DNA from 3 places in the Saccharothrix lopnurensis genome. Region 1 is predicted to be linked to each of the others. Evidence: riboswitches for the same ligand, from Rfam matches in the RefSeq annotation. Region 1 holds a riboswitch; each other region holds the start of a gene.
The links. Region 1 has a riboswitch for S-adenosylmethionine ahead of thrC (threonine synthase). Riboswitches for the same ligand answer to the same signal wherever they lie in the genome.
Positions count from the first base shown of each region.

Region 1 (7,174 bases):
CCAGCCGCGCGGCGCGAACACGGGCGAGAGCTCGAACTACGACCCGCAGTTCGCCTTCGGCCACGGCCTGTCCTACACCAGCTTCACCACGTCCGCGCCGGTCCTGAAGTCCGCCGAGGTCCGGCGCGACGGCAAGGTCGAGGTCTCGGTCACGGTCACCAACACCGGCGTCCGCGACGGCGCCCTGGTGGTGCCGGTGTACGTGCACCAGCCGGTCAGCAGGGTCCTGACCCCGGACCGCCGCCTGGTGGCCTTCACCCGGGTGGAGCTGAAGGCGGGCGAGCAGCGCGCGGTGCGGGTGACCTTCGACGCGACCCGCCTGGCCACGACCGCGGGCGACATGGACGCCACCGGCAGGCCCGAGGTGGCGAAGGGCCGGTACGAGGTGCTGGTCGGCGAGGGGAGGGCGGGGTTCACGGTGCGGTGAGCAGCCCTGATATCGTGACTGGTCGTACCGCGCGGCATTCCGCAGTGGAGGAAGACCGCCCCGGGTTCGGGGTGGAGCCGATCGACGAGCGCGGTACGACTCCGAGACCGAGGAAAAGGGTGGCTTTCGCGTGGCGAACATCAAGTCCCAGCTGAAGCGGATCAAGACGAACGAGAAGGCGCGCCTGCGCAACAAGGCCGTCAAGTCGTCGCTGAAGACCGCGATCCGCAAGTTCCGTGAGGCCGCCGAGGCCGGTGACAAGGAGAAGGCCGTCGCGCTGGCGCAGGAGGCTTCCCGCAAGCTCGACAAGGCCGTCACCAAGGGCGTGATCCACGCCAACCAGGCCGCCAACAAGAAGTCGGCGCTGGCCAGGCGCGCCAACCAGGTCTGACCCTGGTCCACGGCACCGAGCACCACAGCACCGAGCACCACAGCACCGGAGCGCCGCTCTCCCCTCGCGGGGCGGGCGGCGCTCCTGCTTTTCCGGCCGCCGGGCACTTGTTTCGAGCTTTTCCGGCCACCGGGCAGTCATCCCTGCTTTCCGGCCACCGAGCACTCATCCCTAAGCTTTTCCGGGCACCGGGCACCGGGCACCGGTCGCACGCCGACCGGCGGCGTCTCGGCATTCAGCAGCCCGGCGCTCAACCAGCCCGGCGTTCACCAGCCCGGCGTTCACCAGCCCGGCGTTCACCAGCCCGGCGTTCACCGCCGACCGCGGGCGGCGACGATCTTCAAGACCGCTCGCTCCAAGGCGTACCCCGAGTCGGCGGCGGCGCCCTTCACGTCCGCGTTGAGGTCCGCGACCACCGACATGGCCGACGCCAACCCCCACTCCTCCCACCCACGCGACTGCCCCTGGGCCTTCTTCACCTTCCACGGCGGCATACCCAGCTCACCCGCCAGCTTGAACGGGTCCCCCCGACCGACCGCCGACACGCGCGCGACCGTGCGCACCGCGTCCGCCAGCGCGTCGGCCACCAGCACGTGCGGCACACCGAGCTGGATCGCCCAGCGCAGCGCCTCCAGCGCACCGGCCCGGTCACCCATCACGGCCTTCTCCGCGACCGCGAACCCGGTCACCTCCGCCCGCCCACGGTGGTAGCGGCGGACCGCCTCGGCGTCGACCTTCCCACCGGTGTCGGCGACCAGCTGCGACGCCGCCGCGGCCAGCTCCCGGAGGTCGGAGCCGACCGCCTCGATCAGCGCGGCCACGGCCTCCGGGTCCGCCTTGCCGCCGCCGGCCGCCCGGATCTCGTTGCGCACGAACGCCTCGCGGTCCGTGGCCTTGGTGACCTTGGGGCACTCGGTCACCCCGGCGCCCGCCTTGCGCAGCGCGGCGGGCAGCTCCTTGGCCGCCTTGCTGCGCCCACCACCGCTGTGCACGACGACCAGCGTCACCCCGTCGGCGGGCGCCTTGGCGTAGGCGATCACGGCGTCGGCGATCTCCTTGCCCACCTCCTGCGCGGCTTCGAGCGCGATCACGCGACCCTCCGCGAACAGCGACGGGCTCACCAGTTCGGCCAGCTCGGGAGGGGTGAGCTCGGTCACCCGAACGCGCGTCAGGTCGGCCTGCGGGTCGATCTTCCGCGCGAGGTCCAGCGCGCCGCGCACCGCGCGTTCGACCAGCAACTCCTCCTCGCCGATGACCAGGTGGACGGCATCGGGCGTGTCAGTGGGCGCACTCACGCGCGCGATCCTCCCACGCCCGTTCGCCGTCCGGATGGTGGACGTCACTGGCTACGGGTCGGGATCGTGTCGTAGGTTGACGTCACCACAACTGAATACCGCTCATCCAGAGGGGCAGAGGGATCGGCCCGTAGAAGCCCCGGCAACCCGTCGTTCAGCGTGCGCGTCCAGCGCCCGCCGGCGATCACGGTGCCAATTCCGACCCGCGACGCGGGAAAGATGAGGAGACACCTCGCGATGACTGCTGTCAGTGCGCCCTCGGCGACCACCACCTCCTTCGACCTCGGTCCGGCTCGTGCCCTGTCCTGTCGGGAGTGCGGGCACGAGACGCCGCTCGCACCGGAATACGCCTGCCTGGAGTGTTTCGGGCCGCTGGAAGTGGCCTACGACTTCGGCCGCGTCCGCCGTGAGGACATCGAAGCCGGCCCCCGGTCGATCTGGCGCTACCGCGGCCTGCTGCCCGTGCCCTCCACGGTCGAGTCGCACCCCAACACCAACCCCGGCGGCACCCGCCTGGTGGAGGCCGACCGCCTCGCCAAGGCCCTGGGCGTCCGCAAGGTCTGGGTCAAGGACGACACCGGCAACCCCACCCACTCCTTCAAGGACCGCGTCGTCGGCGTCGCCCTCGCCGCGGCCCGCGAGCTGGGCTTCAAGGTGCTGGCCTGCCCGTCCACCGGCAACCTCGCCAACGCCGTCGCCGCCGCCGCGGCCCGCGCCGGCTGGGAGTCGGTGGTCTTGGTGCCCTCCTCCCTGGAGCAGGCGAAGATCCTCATGACCGCCGTCTACGACGGCAACCTGATCACCGTCGACGGCAACTACGACGACGTGAACCGGCTGGCCCAGGAACTGGCCGCCGAGCACGAGGACTGGGCGTTCGTCAACGTCAACGTCCGCCCCTACTACGCCGAGGGCTCCAAGACGCTGGGCTACGAGGTCGCCGAACAGCTCGGCTGGCGCCTGCCCGACCAGATCGTGGTGCCCATCGCGTCCGGCTCCCAGTTGACCAAGGTCGACAAAGCCTTCCGCGAGCTGGGCGAACTCGACCTGGTCGAGCAGACCCCGTACCGGGTGTTCGGCGCCCAGGCCACCGGCTGCTCCCCCGTCTCCGCCGCCTTCAAGGCCGGCCACGACGTGGTCTCCCCGGTGCGCCCGGACACCATCGCCCGCTCACTGGCGATCGGCGCCCCCGCCGACGGTCCCTACGTGCTGGACGCCGTGCGCCGCACCAACGGCGCGATCGAGGACGTCACCGACGAAGAGGTCATCGAGGGCATCCGGCTGCTGGCCCGCACCGAGGGCATCTTCGCGGAGACGGCCGGCGGCGTGACCGTCGCCACCGCGAAGAAGCTCATCGAGTCCGGGCAGCTCGACCCGGACGGCGAAACCGTCCTGCTCATCACCGGCGACGGCCTCAAGACCCTCGACGCCCTCAGCGACCGCATCGGCCCCCGGGCGAACGTGCCGCCGTCGGCGGAGGCCGTGCTGAAGGCCCTTCAGGACTGACACCACCACCCGGACCACCGGCCACATCGGAGCCACAAGCCACACCGGCGCCACAAGCCACACCGGCGCCACCGGCCGCTCCGGAGCCACCGGCAACACCGGAGGCATCGGCCGAGCCGGAGCCACCAACCGGGCCAGGTTCGGTGCCCGCCGAACCCGGTGCCGAACCCGGTGCGACGGTCACCAAACCCGGTGCGGCGGTCACAGCGCGACCCCCGAGGTGCGCAGCCAGCCCGTGCGCGGGAAGGCGGCCAGCTCGGGGAGCACGCGCGGCTCCACCGGTTCGGTGACCACGCGCCACGCGGTCAGCAGCTGTGGCCACGGCCGTTTCGCCTTTTCCTGGTTGTAGCGCTCGGCGTGCCACTCCTCCGGCGGTATCGCGAGGTCGTCGTCGAACAGGGTGTCGGCGACCAGGCGGTACGCGGCGTCGGCGGAAGCCACCTCGGCCGTGTGCACCACCCCGGTGGCGGTGGCCCGCGCGACGATGCCGCGTTCCCCGCCGAGCCGGTCCTCGCACACGTAGTAGGTGAAACTCGCCCGCAGCTCGTCGCGCGGCCAGGGCCGAGCGGTGTAGCCCGGCTGCCACAGCGCCCACCCCAGGGCCCGGTGGTCACCTGGCCGCTGCCACCCCGCGTTGAGCCTGATCCACCTGTCGTTCCTCATCTTCGTTTCCCTTCGCCTCGTCGAGCGGACCGCCCCGGCGGACGATCCGCAGCCCTTCCGGGCCGGTGAGGACGGCGGTGTCGCCGTCCCGGTCGGTGCGCAGCACCAGCGCGCCCTGCTTCACCAGCGCGTCGACCACCACCCCGCTGGGGTGGCCGTAGCGGTTGCCCGCGCCGACGCTCACCAGCGCGATCCGCGGCCGCACGGCCGCGAGGAACGCCGGTGACGAGTACCGCGACCCGTGGTGCGGCACCTTGAGCACGTCGGCCCGCAGGTCGACGTGCCCGTCGAGCAGGTCGGCCTGTCCGGCCAGCTCGACGTCGCCGGTCAACAGCACCCGCCCGGCCGCGGTCGATGCCCGCAGCACCAGCGACGCGTCGTTGACCGCCGTGTTCGTCTCACCCACCGGGCCCGCACGCGGACCCAGCACGTCGAGTCCCAGCCCCGGCCAGCCCAACCGCTGCCCGGCACTCAGCTCGACCACGCGGACCCCGGCCGCCCGCGCCCGTTCGCGCACCTCCTCCCACGCCCACCCCGGCCGGCGCGCGGGCCCCACGGCCACCGCGCCCACCTCTCGTTCCGCCAGCACGGCGGCCAGTCCGCCGACGTGGTCGGCGTGCAGGTGGCTCAGCACCACCAACGGGATGCGCCGCACCCCCAACCGCCGCAGGCACGACAGCACCGGCACCGGGTCGGGCCCGGTGTCGACCAGCACCGCCCGGTCGCGCTCGGCGGTGGCCAGGACGACCGCGTCCCCCTGACCCACGTCGCACGCCACCACCGACCAGCCCTGGACGGGCCAGCGCGGCGAGACCACCTCCAGCGGCACGAGGACCACCACCGCCCCGGCCACCGCGGCCACGACCAGCACCCGCAACCGCCGCAGCCGGAGGACCACCCAGCCGAGCACCAGCACCCCGGCCAGCAGCACCCCGCCGACCCAACCCTCGGGCCACCCGACCGCCGCACCCGGCACCGCCGCCGCGTGCCGCCCCACGGTGATGAGCCAGCTCACCGCCGGTCCGGCCACCTCGACGACCAGGCGCGCCACCGGTTCGTGGACCGGTGCCAGCACCGCGGCCGACACACCGAGCACCGTGGCCGGCGCCACCACGGGCCCGACCAGCAGGTTCGCCACCACCGCGACCAAGCTGACCTGCCCCGAGATGCCCGCGACCAGTGGTGCGGTCGCCAGGTTCGCGGCCACCGGCACCGCCAGCGCCTCCGCGAGCCCGACCGGCACACCGCGTTCCCTCATCGCGGCGGACCACCTCGGCGCGAGCAGCACCAGTGCCGCGGTGGCCACCACCGACAGGCCGAACCCCGGGTCGGTGGCCAACTCCGGGTCGTAGAGGACCAGGACCACCACCGCGGCCGCGAGCGCCGGCACCGCCGACCGCTCCCGTCCCAGCACCAGCGCGAGCAACGCCACCGCACCCATCACGGCGGCCCGCAGCACGCTCGGCTCCGGCCCGGCGAGCACGACGAACCCGACCAGCGCGGCCATCGCACCCGCCGCGCACCCGCGTGGACCGAGGCGGAACAGCCGCAGCACCAACAGCACCGCGCCGCACAGGATCGCCAGGTTCGCCCCGCTGACCGCCAGGACGTGGGCGAGCCCCGCGGTGCGGAACTCCTCCACCACCCTGGGCGCGAGGCGCGAGGTGTCACCGACCACCAGGGCCGGCAGCAGCCCGGCGGGTTCCGGGTCGAGAGCGGTGCTCGCGTCCCGGAGTCCGGCCCGCAGGTCCTCGGCCACCCGCTGCCACACCGGTGCCTCGGTCTCCACGCGCGGCGGTCCGCGGACCCGGAGGACGGCGACCGTCAGCTCACCGCCCCGAGGTGGGGCGAGCGTGCCCTTCGCCTCGACCCGCCGGCCCGGCAGCAGCTCCAACCACCCGGTGGCCGGGGCCAGGACCACCACCCGGCCGCCGTCGTCGAGGGTCGCGCGGACCAGGACCAGGTCGACACCGCCCGCTCGTGACCCGAAGCCGCTGGTGCGCAAGCCGTGCGGTCGGCTGTCGAGTTCGAAGTGGAGGGTGGTGGGCATCCCTCGTTCGGCGGCGGCGCGCAGCGGGTGGTGGGCCGACGCGTGGGCTTGGGCGCCGATCCAGCACGCCGCCACCGGTCCCGCGACCGCGATGGCGACCGCCGCCGGGCGCCAGGGCCGCAGCGCCAGACCACCGATGAGCGTCAGGGTCAGGCCGACCACGGGAGCGGCCCACCAGGTCCACAGGAGACCGGCGAGAGCGGTGGCCCAGACGGTGAGGGCGGCCGGGACGAGGTGCGCGCGGGGGTTCACGACCACACCCACCCGAGGCTGGTGACCGCGAGGCGTGGGCGGTGGTTGCCGGTGGGGCGGTGCTCGTCGGTGAGGCGGTCACCGAACGTGCGGCGGGGCAAGCGGTCGAGCAGTCGTCGCAGCCGGCGGCGGAGGTGGTGGGAGGCGATGGACAGGAGGAGGCGGTGCGGAGCCGGGGTGGAGCGGACCGGGTGGGCGGGCCGGGCGGGGCGGAGGACGAGGTGGTCGAGCGTTTGACGGAGGCGGGCGTGCGGGCGGGGGCAGGGGCGGCTGCTCGTGGTGGGGGTTCGGCGGGTCTCCGGTTGGTGGTTGGTTGATCGGCGGGTGGTCGAGCGGTCGTGAGCCTGGTCGTGGGTGGTCGGGTGGGCAGCCTGGTCGTGGGCAGTGTCGTGGGCAGCCGGGTCGTGGGCAGTGTCGTGGGCGGCCGCGTCATGGGCAGTCGGGTCGTGGATGGCCGGGCGGGCGGTGAGGTCTGGGGCGGTTGGGCGACGGGCAGTGGGGCGGTGGGCGGTCGGGCGGTGGGCGGTCGGGCGGCGGGTGGGCGGTTCGGGTGCGCGGCGGTCGACGTCCCAGGTGGACGCGCGGCACCTGGG
Region 1 covers NZ_JBHSQO010000013.1:88,975-96,148, forward strand. The annotation lists gene ACFP3R_RS15290 (glycoside hydrolase family 3 N-terminal domain-containing protein) at 1-427, shown strand, start outside; gene rpsT (30S ribosomal protein S20) at 558-818, shown strand; gene holA (DNA polymerase III subunit delta) at 1,130-2,113, opposite strand; SAM riboswitch class I at 2,213-2,339, shown strand; gene thrC (threonine synthase) at 2,351-3,616, shown strand; gene ACFP3R_RS15310 (hypothetical protein) at 3,818-4,279, opposite strand; gene ACFP3R_RS15315 (DNA internalization-related competence protein ComEC/Rec2) at 4,227-6,581, opposite strand.

Region 2 (7,174 bases), on a different contig from region 1:
GTTGTTCGCGTCGCCGGTGGTCCAGTCGGCGATCAGGTTGTAGCCGACGACGCCGTTGCGGGTGAACGACTGCACCCGCGTGGTGTAGCCGGCGGCGTCCAACTTGGACTTGATCCAGTTGACCGAGGCCAGGTAGCCGGGCCTGCCGTGCGCCCGGTTGCCGCCGTTGGCGGTGGCGATGGACTGGAGCTGGTTGAGGTCGGCCTGGAGGGTGGCGACCGAGATGTCGGGGCCGGCCGGGGCGGCGGTGGCCGAGCCCGAACCGAGCAGCGCGCCGGCGGTGACCAGCACGACGGAGATCGTTCGCAGTTTCACGGTTTCTCCCGCAGGGAAGTGGAGGTTCTCCCACCGTGCCCTGGTCGGCGCGCCGCCGGTAGCGTCGTTCGGCTGGTGCCTGATTAGTCCAGATCGGCGACAACGGGGAGAATGACCGCGACGCGTGACGACAGGAGGTCGAGTGGGTGGTGTGACGGGCTTCCTCGGTGTCGCCGCCGGGGTGCTCCTGCTCTCGGTCGTCGCGGTGCGGCTGTCGATCCGGCTCGGCCTGCCGTCGCTCCTGCTCTACCTCGGCATCGGCGTGCTGCTGGGCGAGGCGGTGCTGGGCATCCAGTTCGAGGACGCGGACCTCACCCGGTCGCTGGGCACGGTCGCGCTCGTGCTGATCCTCACCGAGGGCGGTCTGACCACGCGGTGGCGCGACGTGCGGCCCGCGCTGGGGCTGGGCGTGGCACTGTCCACAGTGTCCGTCGGGGTCAGCATCGCGGTCACCGCGTTCGGGCTGCACCTGCTGCTGGACATGGACTGGCGCACGGCGCTGCTGTGGGGCGCGGTGCTGTCGTCCACGGACGCGGCGGCGGTGTTCAGCGTGCTGCGCGGGGTGGGCGTGGGCAAGCGGCTGATCGGACCGCTGGAGCTGGAGTCCGGCATCAACGACGCGCCGGTGTACATCGCCGTCGTGCTGCTGGCGGCGCCGGACCCGATCACCTGGACCGCGCCGCTGCTGATGGGCTACGAGCTGGTCGCGGGCACGCTGATCGGGCTCGCGCTGGGGTGGCTGGGAGGCGTGGGGCTGCGCCGGGCGGCGCTGCCCGCGACCGGCCTGTACCCGCTGGCCACGGTGGCGGTGTGCGTGCTGGCTTACACGGCGGGGGACCTGGCGCACGCGTCCGGGTTCCTCGCGGTCTACATCTCGGCGCTGGTGCTGGGCAACGCGCGGCTGCCGCACCGGTCGGACACGCTGTCGTTCGCCGAGGGGCTGGGGTGGCTGTCCCAGATCGGGCTGTTCGTGCTGCTCGGGCTGTACGCCTCGCCCGGTCGGCTGCTCGACGCGGTGGTGCCGGCGCTGGTGGCGGGCGGGGTGCTGGTGCTGGTGGCGCGACCGCTGTCGGTGCTGTGCGCGGCGCTGCCGTTCCGGGTGCCGTGGCGGGAGCAGGTGTTCATCTCGTGGTCGGGGCTGCGGGGCGCGGTGCCGATCGTGTTCGCGCTGATCCCGTTGATCCAGGGGGTGCCGGGGGCGCAGCGGCTGGTGGACGCCGTGTTCGTGCTGGTCGTCGTGCTGACGGTGGTGCAGGGGACGACGCTGCCGTGGCTGGCGAAGTGGCTGAAGCTGGTCCGGTCGGGTGAGGCGCTGGAGGTGCAGGTCGACTCGTCGGCGCTGGACGAGCTGGGCGCGGAGCTGCTCCAGGTGCGCATCCAGCGGGGGTCCCAGCTGCACGGCGTGTACCTGTCCGAGCTGCGGTTGCCGCCGGGGTCCTCGGTGAGCCTGGTGGTGCGGGGCGACAAGGGGTTCACGCCCCAGCCGACCACGCGGTTGCAGGAGCACGACCAGCTGCTGGTGGTGTGCACGGACGTCGTGCGCACGGCCACGGAGCAGCGGATCCGGGCGGTGGACCGGGCCGGTCGCTTCGCCCGCTGGAAGGGCGACGCGGGCCTGCCCTGACCCCGCGAGTCGTACGTTCCCGCCCGTCGTGTCGTACGTCCAGGACCCCCGAATTCAGCGTTCGCGTCACCCTGCGGGGTGCCTGAACGTGTAACTCGGGGGTCCTGAACGTACGACTCGCGGGGTCTGGGCGTACGACTCGCGGTCTCAGGGGGTGGGATGGGTGGTGGGGTGGTGGGGGTGGGGTTAGGGTGGTGGGGAAGGTCATGAGTGCCAGTGACAAGCCCGGGCTTGCTGGCCGGCAACCCTCCAACCGCGGTGGGGTGCCCCCGGTGAGGACCTGGTCGTGCGCGTCGGGCGTGCGGCAAGCGCGGGCCTCCGGTGGAGTCCCGGACTCCCGGAGGGTCTCGTGGCCGTTGCGGTTTCCCCTGTCGTCGGTGCCGGTCTGCCCCGGACGGTGGGCGCCTCGCTGAGGGTGCCGGTGCTGACCGGCGAGCGGGTCGAGTACGCGAACCTGGACCACGCGGCCGGCGCGCCCTGCCTGGAGCAGGTGCGGGACGCCGTCGACGAGCTGCTGCCCTGGTGCGCGAGCGTGCACCGGGGCGCCGGGTTCGCCTCACAGGTGTCGACGCGGGTTTACGAGCAGGCGCGGGAGGCGGTGCGCCGGTTCCTGGGCGCGCGCGACAGCGACTCGGTCGTGTTCACCCGCAACACCACCGACGCGCTGAACCTGCTGGCCAGGGCCCTGCCGCGGCGGACGGCGGTGGTGCTGTTCGACACCGAGCACCACGCGGCGCTGCTGCCGTGGCGCGGGCCGCACGTGCGGCGGCTGCGGACGCCCGGCGACCCGGCCGCGGCGGTGCTGGAGCTGGACCGGGCGCTGCGCGAGGCGCCGGTCGGGCCGCGGCTGGTGGTGGTGACCGGCGCGTCGAACGTCACCGGCGAGGTGTGGCCGGTGGCCGAGGTGGTGCGGGTGGCGCGCCGCCGCGGTGCGCGCGTCGTCCTGGACGCCGCCCAGCTCGCGCCACACCGGCCCATCGACCTGCGGGCCCTGGACGTCGACTACGCCGTGGTGTCCGGGCACAAGCTGTACGCCCCGTTCGGCGCGGGCGCGCTGGTCGGCCGGTCGGACTGGCTCCGGGCCGCCGAGCCCTACCTGGTGGGCGGCGGGGCCACGGCCCGCGTCACCGACCGCGGCGGCCGGTTGGGCGTGTCCTGGTCGAACGGGCCCGAGCGGCACGAGGCGGGCACCCCCAACGTGGTGGGCGCGCACGCCCTGGCCACCGCCTGCGACGTGCTGGCGCGGCACTGGGCGCAGACGCTGGAGCACGAGCGGGTGCTGCTGGCGCGGCTGCGGGACGGCCTGCGGTCGGTGCCCGGCGTGGCGGAGCTGTCGCTGTTCGGGGCCGGGCACGACCGGGTGGGCGTGGTCGGCTTCACGGTGGGCGCGCAGGACGTCGGCTACCTGGCGGCGGCGCTGTCCGCCGAGCACGGCATCGGCGTGCGCGACGGCGCGTTCTGCGCCCACGTGGCCGTCCAGCGGCTGGCCGGCGGCCCCGCGCTGCGCGCCTCGATCGGGCTGGGCACCACCGAGGAGCACGTGGACCGGTTCGTCGAGGCGCTGCGCCGGCTCGTCACCGAGGGTTCGCGGTTCGAGTACGAACTGAGGGAGGGTCGGTGGGCGCCGGTCGACGACGTGCGCCCGCTCCCGCCGTTCCTGCGCTGACGGGGATGCTGGACAATGGCCGGGTGAGCACTGAGCCCAACACCGAGTCCGACGCCGCGGACCAACCGGAGGCGCCGCTGCCCCAGCGCCGCGTCGCCCTGCTGGCCGTCATCGCGCCGCTCGTGCTGGCGCTCGACCTGGGCACCAAGGTCCTGGCGGTGGAGCGGCTGGAGGGCCGGGAGCCGGTCGAGCTGCTCGGCGGCCTGCTCTACCTGCCGCTGATCCGCAACACCGGCGCGGCGTTCGGCCTGGCCGAGGGCTGGACGGTGATCCTCGCGCTGATCGCGTTCAGCGTGGTCGGCTTCATCCTGTGGATCGCCCGCCGGCTGCGGTCGGTCGGCTGGGCCATCGGCCTGGGGCTCATCCTGGGCGGCGCGATGGGCAACCTGGTCGACCGGGTGTTCCGCGCCCCCGGCCCGCTGCGGGGCGGCGTGGTCGACTTCATCTCGGTGCTCGACCCGTGGGGCAACTTCTTCCCCGTGTTCAACCTGGCCGACTCGGCCATCTGCGTGGGCGGCGGCGTCATCGTGCTGATGGCCCTGCTCCAGCGCGACTACGACGGCACCAAGGTGGAGAAGAAGAAGTGAGCGGCTACCGCAACCTGCCCGTGCCGGACGGCCTGGACGGTATGCGCGTCGACGCGGGCCTGGCCAAGCTGCTGGGCCTGTCGCGCACCGCGGTGGCGGCGCTGACCGAGTCGGGCGACGTGGTGCTGGACGGGCACCCGGCGGGCAAGTCCGACCGGCTGGTCGCCGGCTCGGTGCTGGAGGTCACCCTCCCCGAGCCCGAGCGGCCGGTCCAGGTGCAGGCCGTGCCCGTGGAGGGCCTGGAGGTCCTGCACGAGGACGACGACGTGATCGTGGTCGACAAGCCGGTGGGCGTGGCCGTGCACCCGAGCCCCGGCTGGACCGGGCCCACGGTGGTGGGCGGCCTGGCCGCGGCGGGCATCCGCATCGCCACCTCCGGCGCCGCCGAGCGGCAGGGCGTGGTGCACCGGCTGGACGTCGGCACGACCGGCGTGATGGTGGTCGCCAAGAGCGAGGGCGCCTACTCCTCCCTGAAGCACGCCTTCAAGGAGCGGACCGTCGAGAAGCTGTACCACGCGCTGGTGCAGGGCCACCCGGACCCGATCAAGGGCACCATCGACGCGCCCATCGACCGGCACCCCAAGCACGACTACCGGTTCGCCGTGATGGCCAACGGCAAGCCCAGCATCACCCACTACGAGGTGGCCGAGGCGTTCCGGGCCGCGTCGCTGCTGGACGTGCACCTGGAGACCGGTCGCACGCACCAGATCCGGGTGCACTTCTCGGCCCTGCGCCACCCGTGCGTGGGCGACCTGACCTACGGGGCCGACCCGTCGCTGGCCAAGCGGCTGGGTCTCACCCGGCAGTGGCTGCACGCCCGGATGCTCGGCTTCCACCACCCGGCCGACGGCCGGTGGGTGGAGTTCACCAGCGAGTACCCGGCCGACCTGGCGAACTCCCTGGAGCTGCTCCGCGACGAAGGTCACTGAGTCGGCGTGACCTGAGCCATAACGCCGCCCCGCGGTTGCTTCGTCTTGCGAAGCTTTTACCGGAGAAACCGGGGGACGGACACATGGACAACAAGACCCGCCTGGCCGCCCTGCTGGGCGCGCTGTGCAGCCTGGGACCGCTCTCGATCGACACCTACCTGCCCGCGTTCCCGGACATGGCCCGGGAGTTCGGCACGGGTGGGTCCCAGGTCCAGCTGTCGCTGACGACCTTCATCATCGGCCTGTCGCTGGGCCAGCTGCTGGTCGGACCGCTGTCCGACTCGTGGGGCCGCCGCCGGCCGCTGCTGGTCGGGCTCGGCGGCTACGTGCTCGTGTCGCTGGTCTGCGCGGCGGCGCCGGGCGCGCTCGCGTTCTCCGGCCTGCGGCTGCTCCAGGGCCTCGGCGTGGCGGCCGGGTTCGTGGTCGCCGCGGCGATCGCCCGCGACCGCTTCGAGGGCCTGGCCATGGCCCGGTTCATGTCGCTGATGATGATGGTCAACGGGATGGGCCCGGTGCTCGCCCCGGTGCTGGGCGGCCAGCTGCTGCGGTTCACCAGCTGGCGCGGCACGTTCGTGGTGCTGGCGCTGCTCGGTCTGGTGCTGCTGGTCCTGCTCGCGCTCACGCTGCCGGAGACCCTGCCGCCGGACCGGCGCCGGCCCGCGAACCTCCTGCTGACCCTCCGGGTGTTCGGCGGGCTGCTGGCGGACCGGAAGTTCCTCGGCTACGTGCTCGCCTCGTCCCTGGCGCTGGGGTCGCTGTTCGCCTACGTCGCGGGCGCCTCGTTCGTGCTCCAGGACGTGTTCGGGCTGACCGCGCAGCAGTTCAGCTACGTGTTCGCGGCGAACTCGGTGGCCATCTTCCTGGCCGGCGTGCTCAACACCAGGCTCACCGGCCGGATCATGCCGCGCCCGCTGCTCAAGACCGGCCTGGCGGGCGCCGCGGTCGGCGGGGTGGGGCTGGTCGTCGGCGCCGCGCTGGACGGCGGGCTGGCCACGTTCCTGCCGCCGCTGTTCGTGCTCACGATCGGCGTCGGCCTGCTCATGCCGAACGCCTCGACGCTGGCCATGTCGCGGCACCCGGAGGCGGCGGGCAGCGCCTCGGCCGTGCTGGGCGTGCTCACGTTCCTGGTCGGCGGGCTGATGGCGCCGCTGGTGGGCGCGGGCGGGTCGGCCAGCCTGCTGCCGATGGTGACCGTGATGGGTGCCTCCGCCGTGCTGGCCACCGTCGTGTTCGCGGTGCTGACCAGGGGCGACGTGGGCATCACCCGGGACGGTGAGACGCGGGGCAGAGAGGTGCGGGACGGAGAGGCGCGGGGCGGTGAGGCGTCGGCCGCGGTGCCCGCGCGCTAGTCGTCGATCGTCCAGACCAGCGTGTTGAGGTCGGGCTCGGGGCGCGCGCTCCAGCGGACCGAGAAGACCCCGGTCTCCTCGGGCAGCACGTAGACGGTGTGCCCGCCCGCCGTCTCGCCCGGCTGCACGCCGATCTTGTGCGGCGGCCGCGACGACAGCGACACCGGCGCCTTGGCGATCGTCTCGCCGGTCTTGGTCATCAGCACCAGGTACATGTCCGGCAGCGCGTTGAACGGCACCTTGCCGGTGTTGGCCAGCTCCGTGTGCACGACCACGGCCCGCTCGCCGGGCGCGAGCTTGTAGCCCGCCGCGGTGAACAGGAAGTCGGCCGGGTCGACCACCTCGACCAGCTGGATGGTGAACCGGGCGCCCTCCAGGCCCTCGGTCGCCAGGGCGCTGCCGATCTTGCCGGTGCGGGAGCGCGGCGCGCCCTGCTGGTCGCCCCGCGCCCACCCGGAGGTGCCGGGCACGCCCCAGGTGCTCATCGGCTCCGGGAGCGGGACGGGCCCCGACGGCGGCTGGGCCGGGAACGGCTGGCTGGGCGGGCCCTGGGCGGGGGTGTACGGCGGGTAGGGGCCCGACGGCGTGCCGCGCGCCGAGCCCTGCCGGGGGTACGCGCCGCTGGGCGTGCCGCGGACCTGGGTGGGGCCGGAGGACTGCCCGGGGACCTGCCCGGGGTTGCCGGGACCGGAGTAGCTGCCCCA
Region 2 covers NZ_JBHSQO010000005.1:3,283-10,456, forward strand. The annotation lists gene ACFP3R_RS06670 (M28 family metallopeptidase) at 1-315, opposite strand, end outside; gene ACFP3R_RS06675 (potassium/proton antiporter) at 467-1,939, shown strand; SAM riboswitch class IV at 2,142-2,256, shown strand; gene ACFP3R_RS06680 (aminotransferase class V-fold PLP-dependent enzyme) at 2,289-3,605, shown strand; gene lspA (signal peptidase II) at 3,629-4,192, shown strand; gene ACFP3R_RS06690 (RluA family pseudouridine synthase) at 4,234-5,121, shown strand; gene ACFP3R_RS06695 (multidrug effflux MFS transporter) at 5,205-6,470, shown strand; gene ACFP3R_RS06700 (AsnC family protein) at 6,467-7,174, opposite strand, start outside.
Region 2: another riboswitch for S-adenosylmethionine. It lies ahead of ACFP3R_RS06680 (aminotransferase class V-fold PLP-dependent enzyme); the one in region 1 lies ahead of thrC (threonine synthase).

Region 3 (7,174 bases), on a different contig from region 1:
CGCCCCGCCCGCCGCCCTGGTCGAGGCCGCCGGGAAGTGGAAGCGCCGCTTCCTCAAGGCCGCGGTCGCCACCGTGCTGGTGACGATCTCCGGCGGCGGCGCGACCGCCATCGCCATGGACAAGTCGATCACGGTCGACGTGGACGGCGAGGCCAAGACCGTGCGGACCTACGAGGGCACCGTGGGCGAGATCCTCGCCGACGAGGGCATCACGGTCGGCGCGCATGACGCCCTGAGCCCGAGCCCCCAGGCCAAGGTCGGCGACGGCGGCCGGATCACGCTCGACCGCGGCCGCCTGGTCAAGGCCACCGTGGACGGCGAGCAGCGCGAGGGCTGGGTCCGCTCGGTCACCGTGGACGAGGCCCTGGACCAGCTCAGGATCGAGGACGAGGGCGCCTGGGTCTCCCACGAGCGCGGCATGGACGTCCCGCTCTCGGGCATGGCCCTGGAGGTCAAGAGCCTCAAGACGATCACGCTCTACGACGGCGGGCACGAGCCGCGCCAGCTCCGGACGACCGCGGTGACGGTCGAGGAGCTGATGCGGGTCGAGAACCTCGCCCTGGGCCCGGACGACAGGCTGGAGACGGCCTCGGACCTGCGCATCACCAGCGGCGCCGAGGTCCACATCAGCCGCACCGGTGTCTCGGTGATCAACGCGACGGAGCCGGTGCAGCCGGCCGTCGAGGAGGTCAAGGACGACACCATGATGAAGGGCCAGAAGCAGGTCGTGGAGGAGGGCGCGGCGGGCGAGCAGATCGTCACCTACCGCGTCACCACCAAGAACGGCAAGGAGATCGCCCGCGAGAAGCTGGGCGTGAAGATCACCAAGGAGCCCAAGGCCCGCAAGGTCAAGGTCGGCACCAAGCTGCCGCCGGACGGCGCGGTGTGGGACTCGCTGGCCAAGTGCGAGGCCGGCGGCAACTGGGCCATCAACACCGGCAACGGCTACTACGGCGGCCTCCAGTTCAACAAGGGCACCTGGGACGCCTACGGCGGCAGCCAGTACGCCGCGTACCCGCACCAGGCGTCCCGCGAGCAGCAGATCGCCATCGCGACCAAGCTGCGCGACGCCCGCGGCGGCTACTCCGCGTGGCCCGGCTGCCGGTCCAAGCTGGGCCTGCCGTAAGAATGGGCGCGTGACCGGAGCTTCATCGTCGGCCGGGCCGGGGAGCAGCGCGCTCCTCGGCCCGGCCGACGTCCGTCGGCTGGCCGCCGACCTCGACGTCCGCCCGACCAAGAAGCTGGGCCAGAACTTCGTGCACGACCCGAACACGGTGCGCCGCATCGTGTCCTCCGCCGCGCTGCGGCCGGACGACGTCGTGCTGGAGGTGGGGCCCGGTCTGGGTTCCCTGACCCTGGCGCTGCTGCCCTCGTGCCGGGCCCTGGTGGCGGTGGAGATCGACGGGGCGCTGGCCGACCGCCTGCCGGTCACCGTCGCCGAGCGCGCGCCCGACCTGGCCGACCGGCTCGCCGTCGTCCACGCGGACGCGCTGCGCGTCACGGCCGCGCGGCTGCCGCACGCGCCGACCGCGCTGGTGGCCAACCTGCCGTACAACGTGGCGGTGCCCGTGGTGCTGCACCTGCTGGCCGAGCTGCCGTCGTTGCGCACCGGCCTGGTGATGGTGCAGTCGGAGGTGGCCGACCGGATGGCCGCCGGTCCGGGCAGCAAGGTCTACGGGGTGCCCAGCGTCAAGCTCGCCTGGTACGCCGACGCCCGCCGGGCGGGCCCGGTGTCCCGCTCCGTGTTCTGGCCGGTGCCCAACGTGGACTCCGCGCTGGTCGCGTTCGAGCGCCACGAGCTTCTGTCCACTGTGGACCGCAAAGCGCTGTTCTCGTTGGTGGACGCGGCTTTCGCGCAGCGGCGCAAGACCCTGCGCGGCGCGCTGTCCGGGTGGGCCGGGTCGGCCGCCGAGGCCGAGCGCGTGCTGCTGGCCGCCGGGGTCGACCCGGGCGCGCGCGGCGAAAAGCTCGGTATCAGAGACTTCATCCGGATAGTCGAGGTCGTCACCCCCCTTTAAACGTCGATCTTTTCGGCCATCAGTGTGATTTGCCGGACGGTTCCGTTACGGGCTTGCGTCGGGCGGGGTCCTTCAGGTGTACTCGACTTGCCATCCCGAGCGGCCGAGAGACCTGGCTCCACGACGCCGCAGCAACCACCCCACCTGGGGGCAGGTGCTTCAGCCAGGAACGATGGAGGATCACGTGCCCAGGATGCGAATGCTCACGCGCCGGCGAGTCGTGGACCACGGCCGCCGCACGGTCTCCGGCTGTCGCAGCTGACGAGCTGATCGCCCCGGCGCTCCTCCCCTCCCCACCGCCGCGTCCCCGTCCGGACGCACCTGCCAGCTGAAGACCCCCGGTCGCCCGCGCCCCGAGCGCGCGCTGCCGCACGCAGTCGTGGAGTGAAAACGTGATCACTGTCGAGAACCTCACCAAGTCCTTCCCCGGGAGTACCGGGCAGGTTCGCGCGCTGGACGGCGTGAACCTGGACGTCGCCGCGGGCACCGTGCTCGGCGTGGTCGGCCCGAGCGGCGCCGGCAAGTCCACCCTCGCCCGGTGCGTCGCGCTGCTGGAGCGCCCCGACAGCGGCGCGATCCGCGTCGACGGCACCGACCTCGTCTCCCTCGACGGCACCGCCCTGCGCGCCGCGCGCCGGCGCATCGGCGTCGTGCCCCAGGGCGATTCCCTGCTGCGCCAGCGCACCGCGGCGGGCAACGTCGCGCTGCCGCTGGAGGCCGCCGGCGTGGCCGGGCCGCAGCGCCGCACCCGCGTCGCCGAGCTGCTGGACCTGGTGGGCCTGACCGACAAGGCCGGCAGCTACCCCGACCAGCTCTCCGGCGGCCAGCGCCAGCGCATCGCGGTCGCCCGCGCGCTCGCCGCGCAGCCCTCGGTGCTGCTGGCCGACGAGCCGACCTCCGCGCTGGACCCGGACACCACCGGCTCGGTGCTCACCGTGCTGGACCGGGCCCGCGCCGAGCTGGGCGTGACGGTGCTCGTGGTGACCCACGACATGGGCGTGGTGCGCCGGATCTGCGACGACGTCGCGGTGCTCGAGGACGGGCGCGTGGTGGAGCACGGCAAGGTGCTCGACCTGGTGTCCGACGCCGGCAGCCGCACGGCCGCGTCGCTGCTGCCCGCCGCGGACCAGAACCCGGCGGTCGACAGCGCCTACGACCGGGTCGCCGACGTCGTGCTGGTCGGCTTCGCCGCGGTCGGCGCGCTGCTGCCCGAGGTGACCAACCGGTTCGGCATCGAGCTGAACCTGCTGGGCGGCGGCCTGACCAGGCTGGGGGAGACCCCGGTCGCGCGGTTCCGCGTCGGGCTTAAGGGCGAGCGCTCGGACTCGGCGCTGGAGTGGATCTCGGAGGCGGGCGGCTCGGTGCGGCGGACCCTGACGGGGCCGCAGGGAGTCGCTGCGTGAGGTCTGCGACACCCTGGTCCACCGTGTTCGACGAGGTCCTGCTCGCCACCGGCGAGACGTTGTACATGGTGGGCGTCTCCACCCTGATCGCGGTCCTGCTCGGCACCCCCGTCGGCATCTGGCTCCAGCTCACCGCACCCGGTGGGCTGAAGCCCCGGCCGCTGGCGCACAAGGTGCTCGGGTTCGTGGTGGACCTCGGCCGCTCCATGCCCTTCCTGGTCCTGCTGGTGGTGCTCACCTCGCTGACCAGGCTCCTGCTCAGCACCACCATCGGACCGACCGCGGCCATCGTGCCGCTGGCCGTGGGCGCCATCCCGTTCGTCGGCAGGCTGGTCCAGAACGTGCTGTCCGAGGTGCACGTCTCGGTGGTGGAGGCGGCGGTGACCACCGGGTCCTCCACCACCCGCATCGTGCGCAGCGTGCTGCTGCGCGAATCGCTGCCCGCGCTGGTCAACGCCATCGGCGTGACCGCGATCGCCCTGCTCGGCTACTCGGCCATGGCGGGCGTGGTCGGCGGCGGCGGGCTCGGCGACCTCGCCGTGCGCGAGGGCTACCAGCGGTTCAACGACCGCTACCTGTGGAGCACGGTCGCCGTGCTCGCGGTCGTCGCCACCGCGATCCAGTTCACCTCCAACCGCGTGGCGCGGGCCGTCGACCGGCGCCGCCACGCCTCCGTCTGACCTCGTCTCGCACACCCCCGCGAGCCTCTCTCCCCGAAGGAACGACATGCGTATCCGTGCTGCCCTGCTGGCCGTGCTGCTGACCGCGGCGGGCTGCGGGAGCGGTGAGCCGACCGGCGCCGCCTCCGACCCGGGCGCGCCGCTGAAGGTCGGCGTGAGCCCCGTCCCGCACGCCCAGGTGCTGAAGTACGTGGCCGAGAACCTGGCCGCCTCGAAGGACCTGAGGATCGAGGTGGTGGAGTTCACCGACTACGTGCAGCCGAACACCGCGCTGGTCGACGGGTCGCTGGACGCCAACTACTTCCAGACAGTGCCGTACCTGGACACGTTCAAGGCCGAGAGCGGCGCGGACCTGGAGTGGATCGGCCCGGTGCACCTCGAACCGCTGGGCCTGTACTCGAACAGGCACCGGGCCGCGGCCGACCTGCCGGACGGCGCGCGGATCGCGGTGGCCAACGACGCGACCAACGAGGCGCGCGGCCTCCAGCTGCTCCAGGCCAACGGCCTGATCAAGCTGAAGGCGGGCACCGAGAGGACCGCGACGGTCCGGGACGTCGAGGACAACCCGAAGAACCTGGAGTTCGTCGTGCTGGAGGCCGCCCAGCTGCCGCGCTCGCTCGACGACACCGACGCGTCCGTGATCAACGGCAACTACGCCATCGACGCGGGCCTCAACCCGGCCGACGACGCCCTGGCGCTGGAGGAGACCGAGGGCAACCCCAACGCCAACGGCCTGGTCACCCGCGCCGAGCTGAAGGACGACCGGCGCGTCCGGGACCTGCTGGCCCTGCTCCAGTCCCAGCAGGTCAAGGACTACATCGCCGCCACCTTCTCGGGCTCGGTCCTCCCGGTCTGACCGTCCTGAACGTGTAACTCGGGGGTCCTGGACGTACGACTCGCGGGGTCCGAACGTACGACTCGCGGGGTCCGGACGTACGACTCGCGCGAGTCGTACGTTCGGGACTGTCGTGTCGTACGTTCGGGACCCCCGAGTTGAGCGTTCGGGGGATCCGGTGCTGGTCAGGGGTGGGTGGGCGCGGGCACCCCCGGGACGCCCGTAGGCTTCAGGGCGTGCTCGCTGTCGTCCCGCCCCCGGTCACCGTCCGCGTCCCGGCCAAGGTCAACCTGCACCTGGCCGTGGGTGATCCGCGCGCGGACGGCTACCACGACCTGGTGACGATCTTCCAGGCCCTGTCGCTGACCGACGAGGTCACCGTCGCCATCGCCGAGGACCCCGGGGTGGAGGTGCACGGCGAGGGCGCCGACTCGGTGCCCACCGGCGCGTCCAACCTGGCCTGGCGGGCGGTGCGGGTGCTGGCCGAGCACGTCGGCCGGGACCCCGAGGACCCGAAGGTCCGGGTGGTGATCCGCAAGTCCATCCCGGTCGCGGGCGGCATGGCGGGCGGCAGCGCGGACGCGGCCGCGACGCTGGTCGGCCTGTCCTCGCTGTGGCGGCTGGAGGTCTCCCGGGACGAGCTGGCCGGGCTGGCCGCCAAGATCGGCGCGGACGTCCCGTTCGCCCTCTACGGCGGCACCGCGCTGGGCACCGACCGCGGCGACCGGATCGTGCCCGTGCTGGCGCGCCACCCGTTCCACTGGGTGCTCGCCTTCGACCGGCGCGGCCTGGCCACCCCCGAGGTGTTCGACGAGCTGGACCGGCTGCGCGCGGACGGCGACCCGCCGCGCGTCGGCGACGCGGAGGCGGTGCTGGAGGGCCTGGCGTCCGGCGACCCGCGGCAGCTCGCGCTGCTGCTGGGCAACGACCTCCAGGCCGCGGCGGTGTCGCTGCGCCCGAACCTGCGGCGCACGCTGCGCGCGGGCGTGAACGCGGGCGCGCTGGCCGGCATGGTGTCCGGGTCCGGCCCCACCTGCGCGTTCCTGTGCACGGACGGCGACTCGGCGGTCCGGGTGGCGGCCGAGCTGGCGGGCGCGGGGGTGTGCCGGACGGTGCGCGTCGCGCAGGGCCCGGTGCACGGCGCCCGCGTGATCGGCACCGAGGAGCCCCGGCCGACCCCGCCGGAAGTGCACGCCTGAGCTCGACCGTTCCGCCCGTCTCGACGAAGGTGCTGGTAGTGGCCAACCTGGTCAATCTTGAGAACGTGTCCAAGTCGTTCGGCGTGCGCCCGCTGCTCGACGGCGTGTCCCTCGGCGTCGGCGAGGGTGACCGGATCGGCGTGGTGGGCCTCAACGGCGGCGGCAAGACCACGCTGCTGGAGGTGCTGGCCGGCGTCGCCGACCCGGACGACGGGCGCGTCAGCCGCAACCGCGGCCTGCGCATGGCCGTGGTCACGCAGCGCACCGAGCTGGCCGAGGGCTCGACCGTGCGCAACGCCGTGCTCGACCCCCTCGGGTACGGCGCGGAGCACGAGTGGGCGGCGGACGCGCGGGTCCGCTCCATCCTCGACGGCCTGGGCATCACCGGCTTCGGGCTGGACTCGCCGGTGGGCACCATGTCCGGCGGCGAGCGGCGGCGGGTCGCGCTGGCCGCGGCGCTGGTGCGCGACCTGGACCTGGTGGTCCTGGACGAGCCGACCAACCACCTCGACGTGGAGGGCGTGCGCTGGCTGGCCGACCACCTGCTGGCCCGGCGCACCGCCCTCGTCGTGGTGACCCACGACCGGTGGTTCCTGGACACCGTGTGCAGCCGGACGTGGGAGGTCACGGGCGGCCGGGTCGAGCAGTACGAGGGCGGTTACGCCGACTGGATCTTCGCGCGGGCCGAGCGCGCCCGCCTGGCCGACACGGCCGAGGAGAAGCGCCGCAACCTGGCCCGCAAGGAGCTGGCGTGGCTGCGCCGCGGCGCGCCCGCCCGCACGTCCAAGCCGCGCTACCGGATCGAGGCGGCCGAGGCGCTGATCTCGGACGTGCCGCCGCCGCGCGACTCGGTGGAGCTGCTGGCCTTCGCCAAGCGCCGCCTGGGCCGCACGGTGCTGGAGCTGGAGGACGCCACGCTCGCCGTGCCGGACCGCGTGCTGGTGCGCGACCTGACGTGGCGCATCGGGCCCGGCGACCGGGTCGGCATCGTCGGCGTGAACGGCTCGGGCAAGACCACGCTGCTGCGGGCGCTGGCCGG
Region 3 covers NZ_JBHSQO010000016.1:118,591-125,764, forward strand. The annotation lists gene ACFP3R_RS18050 (transglycosylase family protein) at 1-1,126, shown strand, start outside; gene rsmA (16S rRNA (adenine(1518)-N(6)/adenine(1519)-N(6))-dimethyltransferase RsmA) at 1,137-2,018, shown strand; SAM riboswitch class I at 2,106-2,197, shown strand; gene ACFP3R_RS18060 (methionine ABC transporter ATP-binding protein) at 2,411-3,421, shown strand; gene ACFP3R_RS18065 (methionine ABC transporter permease) at 3,418-4,101, shown strand; gene ACFP3R_RS18070 (MetQ/NlpA family ABC transporter substrate-binding protein) at 4,148-4,957, shown strand; gene ACFP3R_RS18075 (4-(cytidine 5'-diphospho)-2-C-methyl-D-erythritol kinase) at 5,173-6,135, shown strand; gene ACFP3R_RS18080 (ABC-F family ATP-binding cassette domain-containing protein) at 6,174-7,174, shown strand, end outside.
Region 3: another riboswitch for S-adenosylmethionine. It lies ahead of ACFP3R_RS18060 (methionine ABC transporter ATP-binding protein); the one in region 1 lies ahead of thrC (threonine synthase).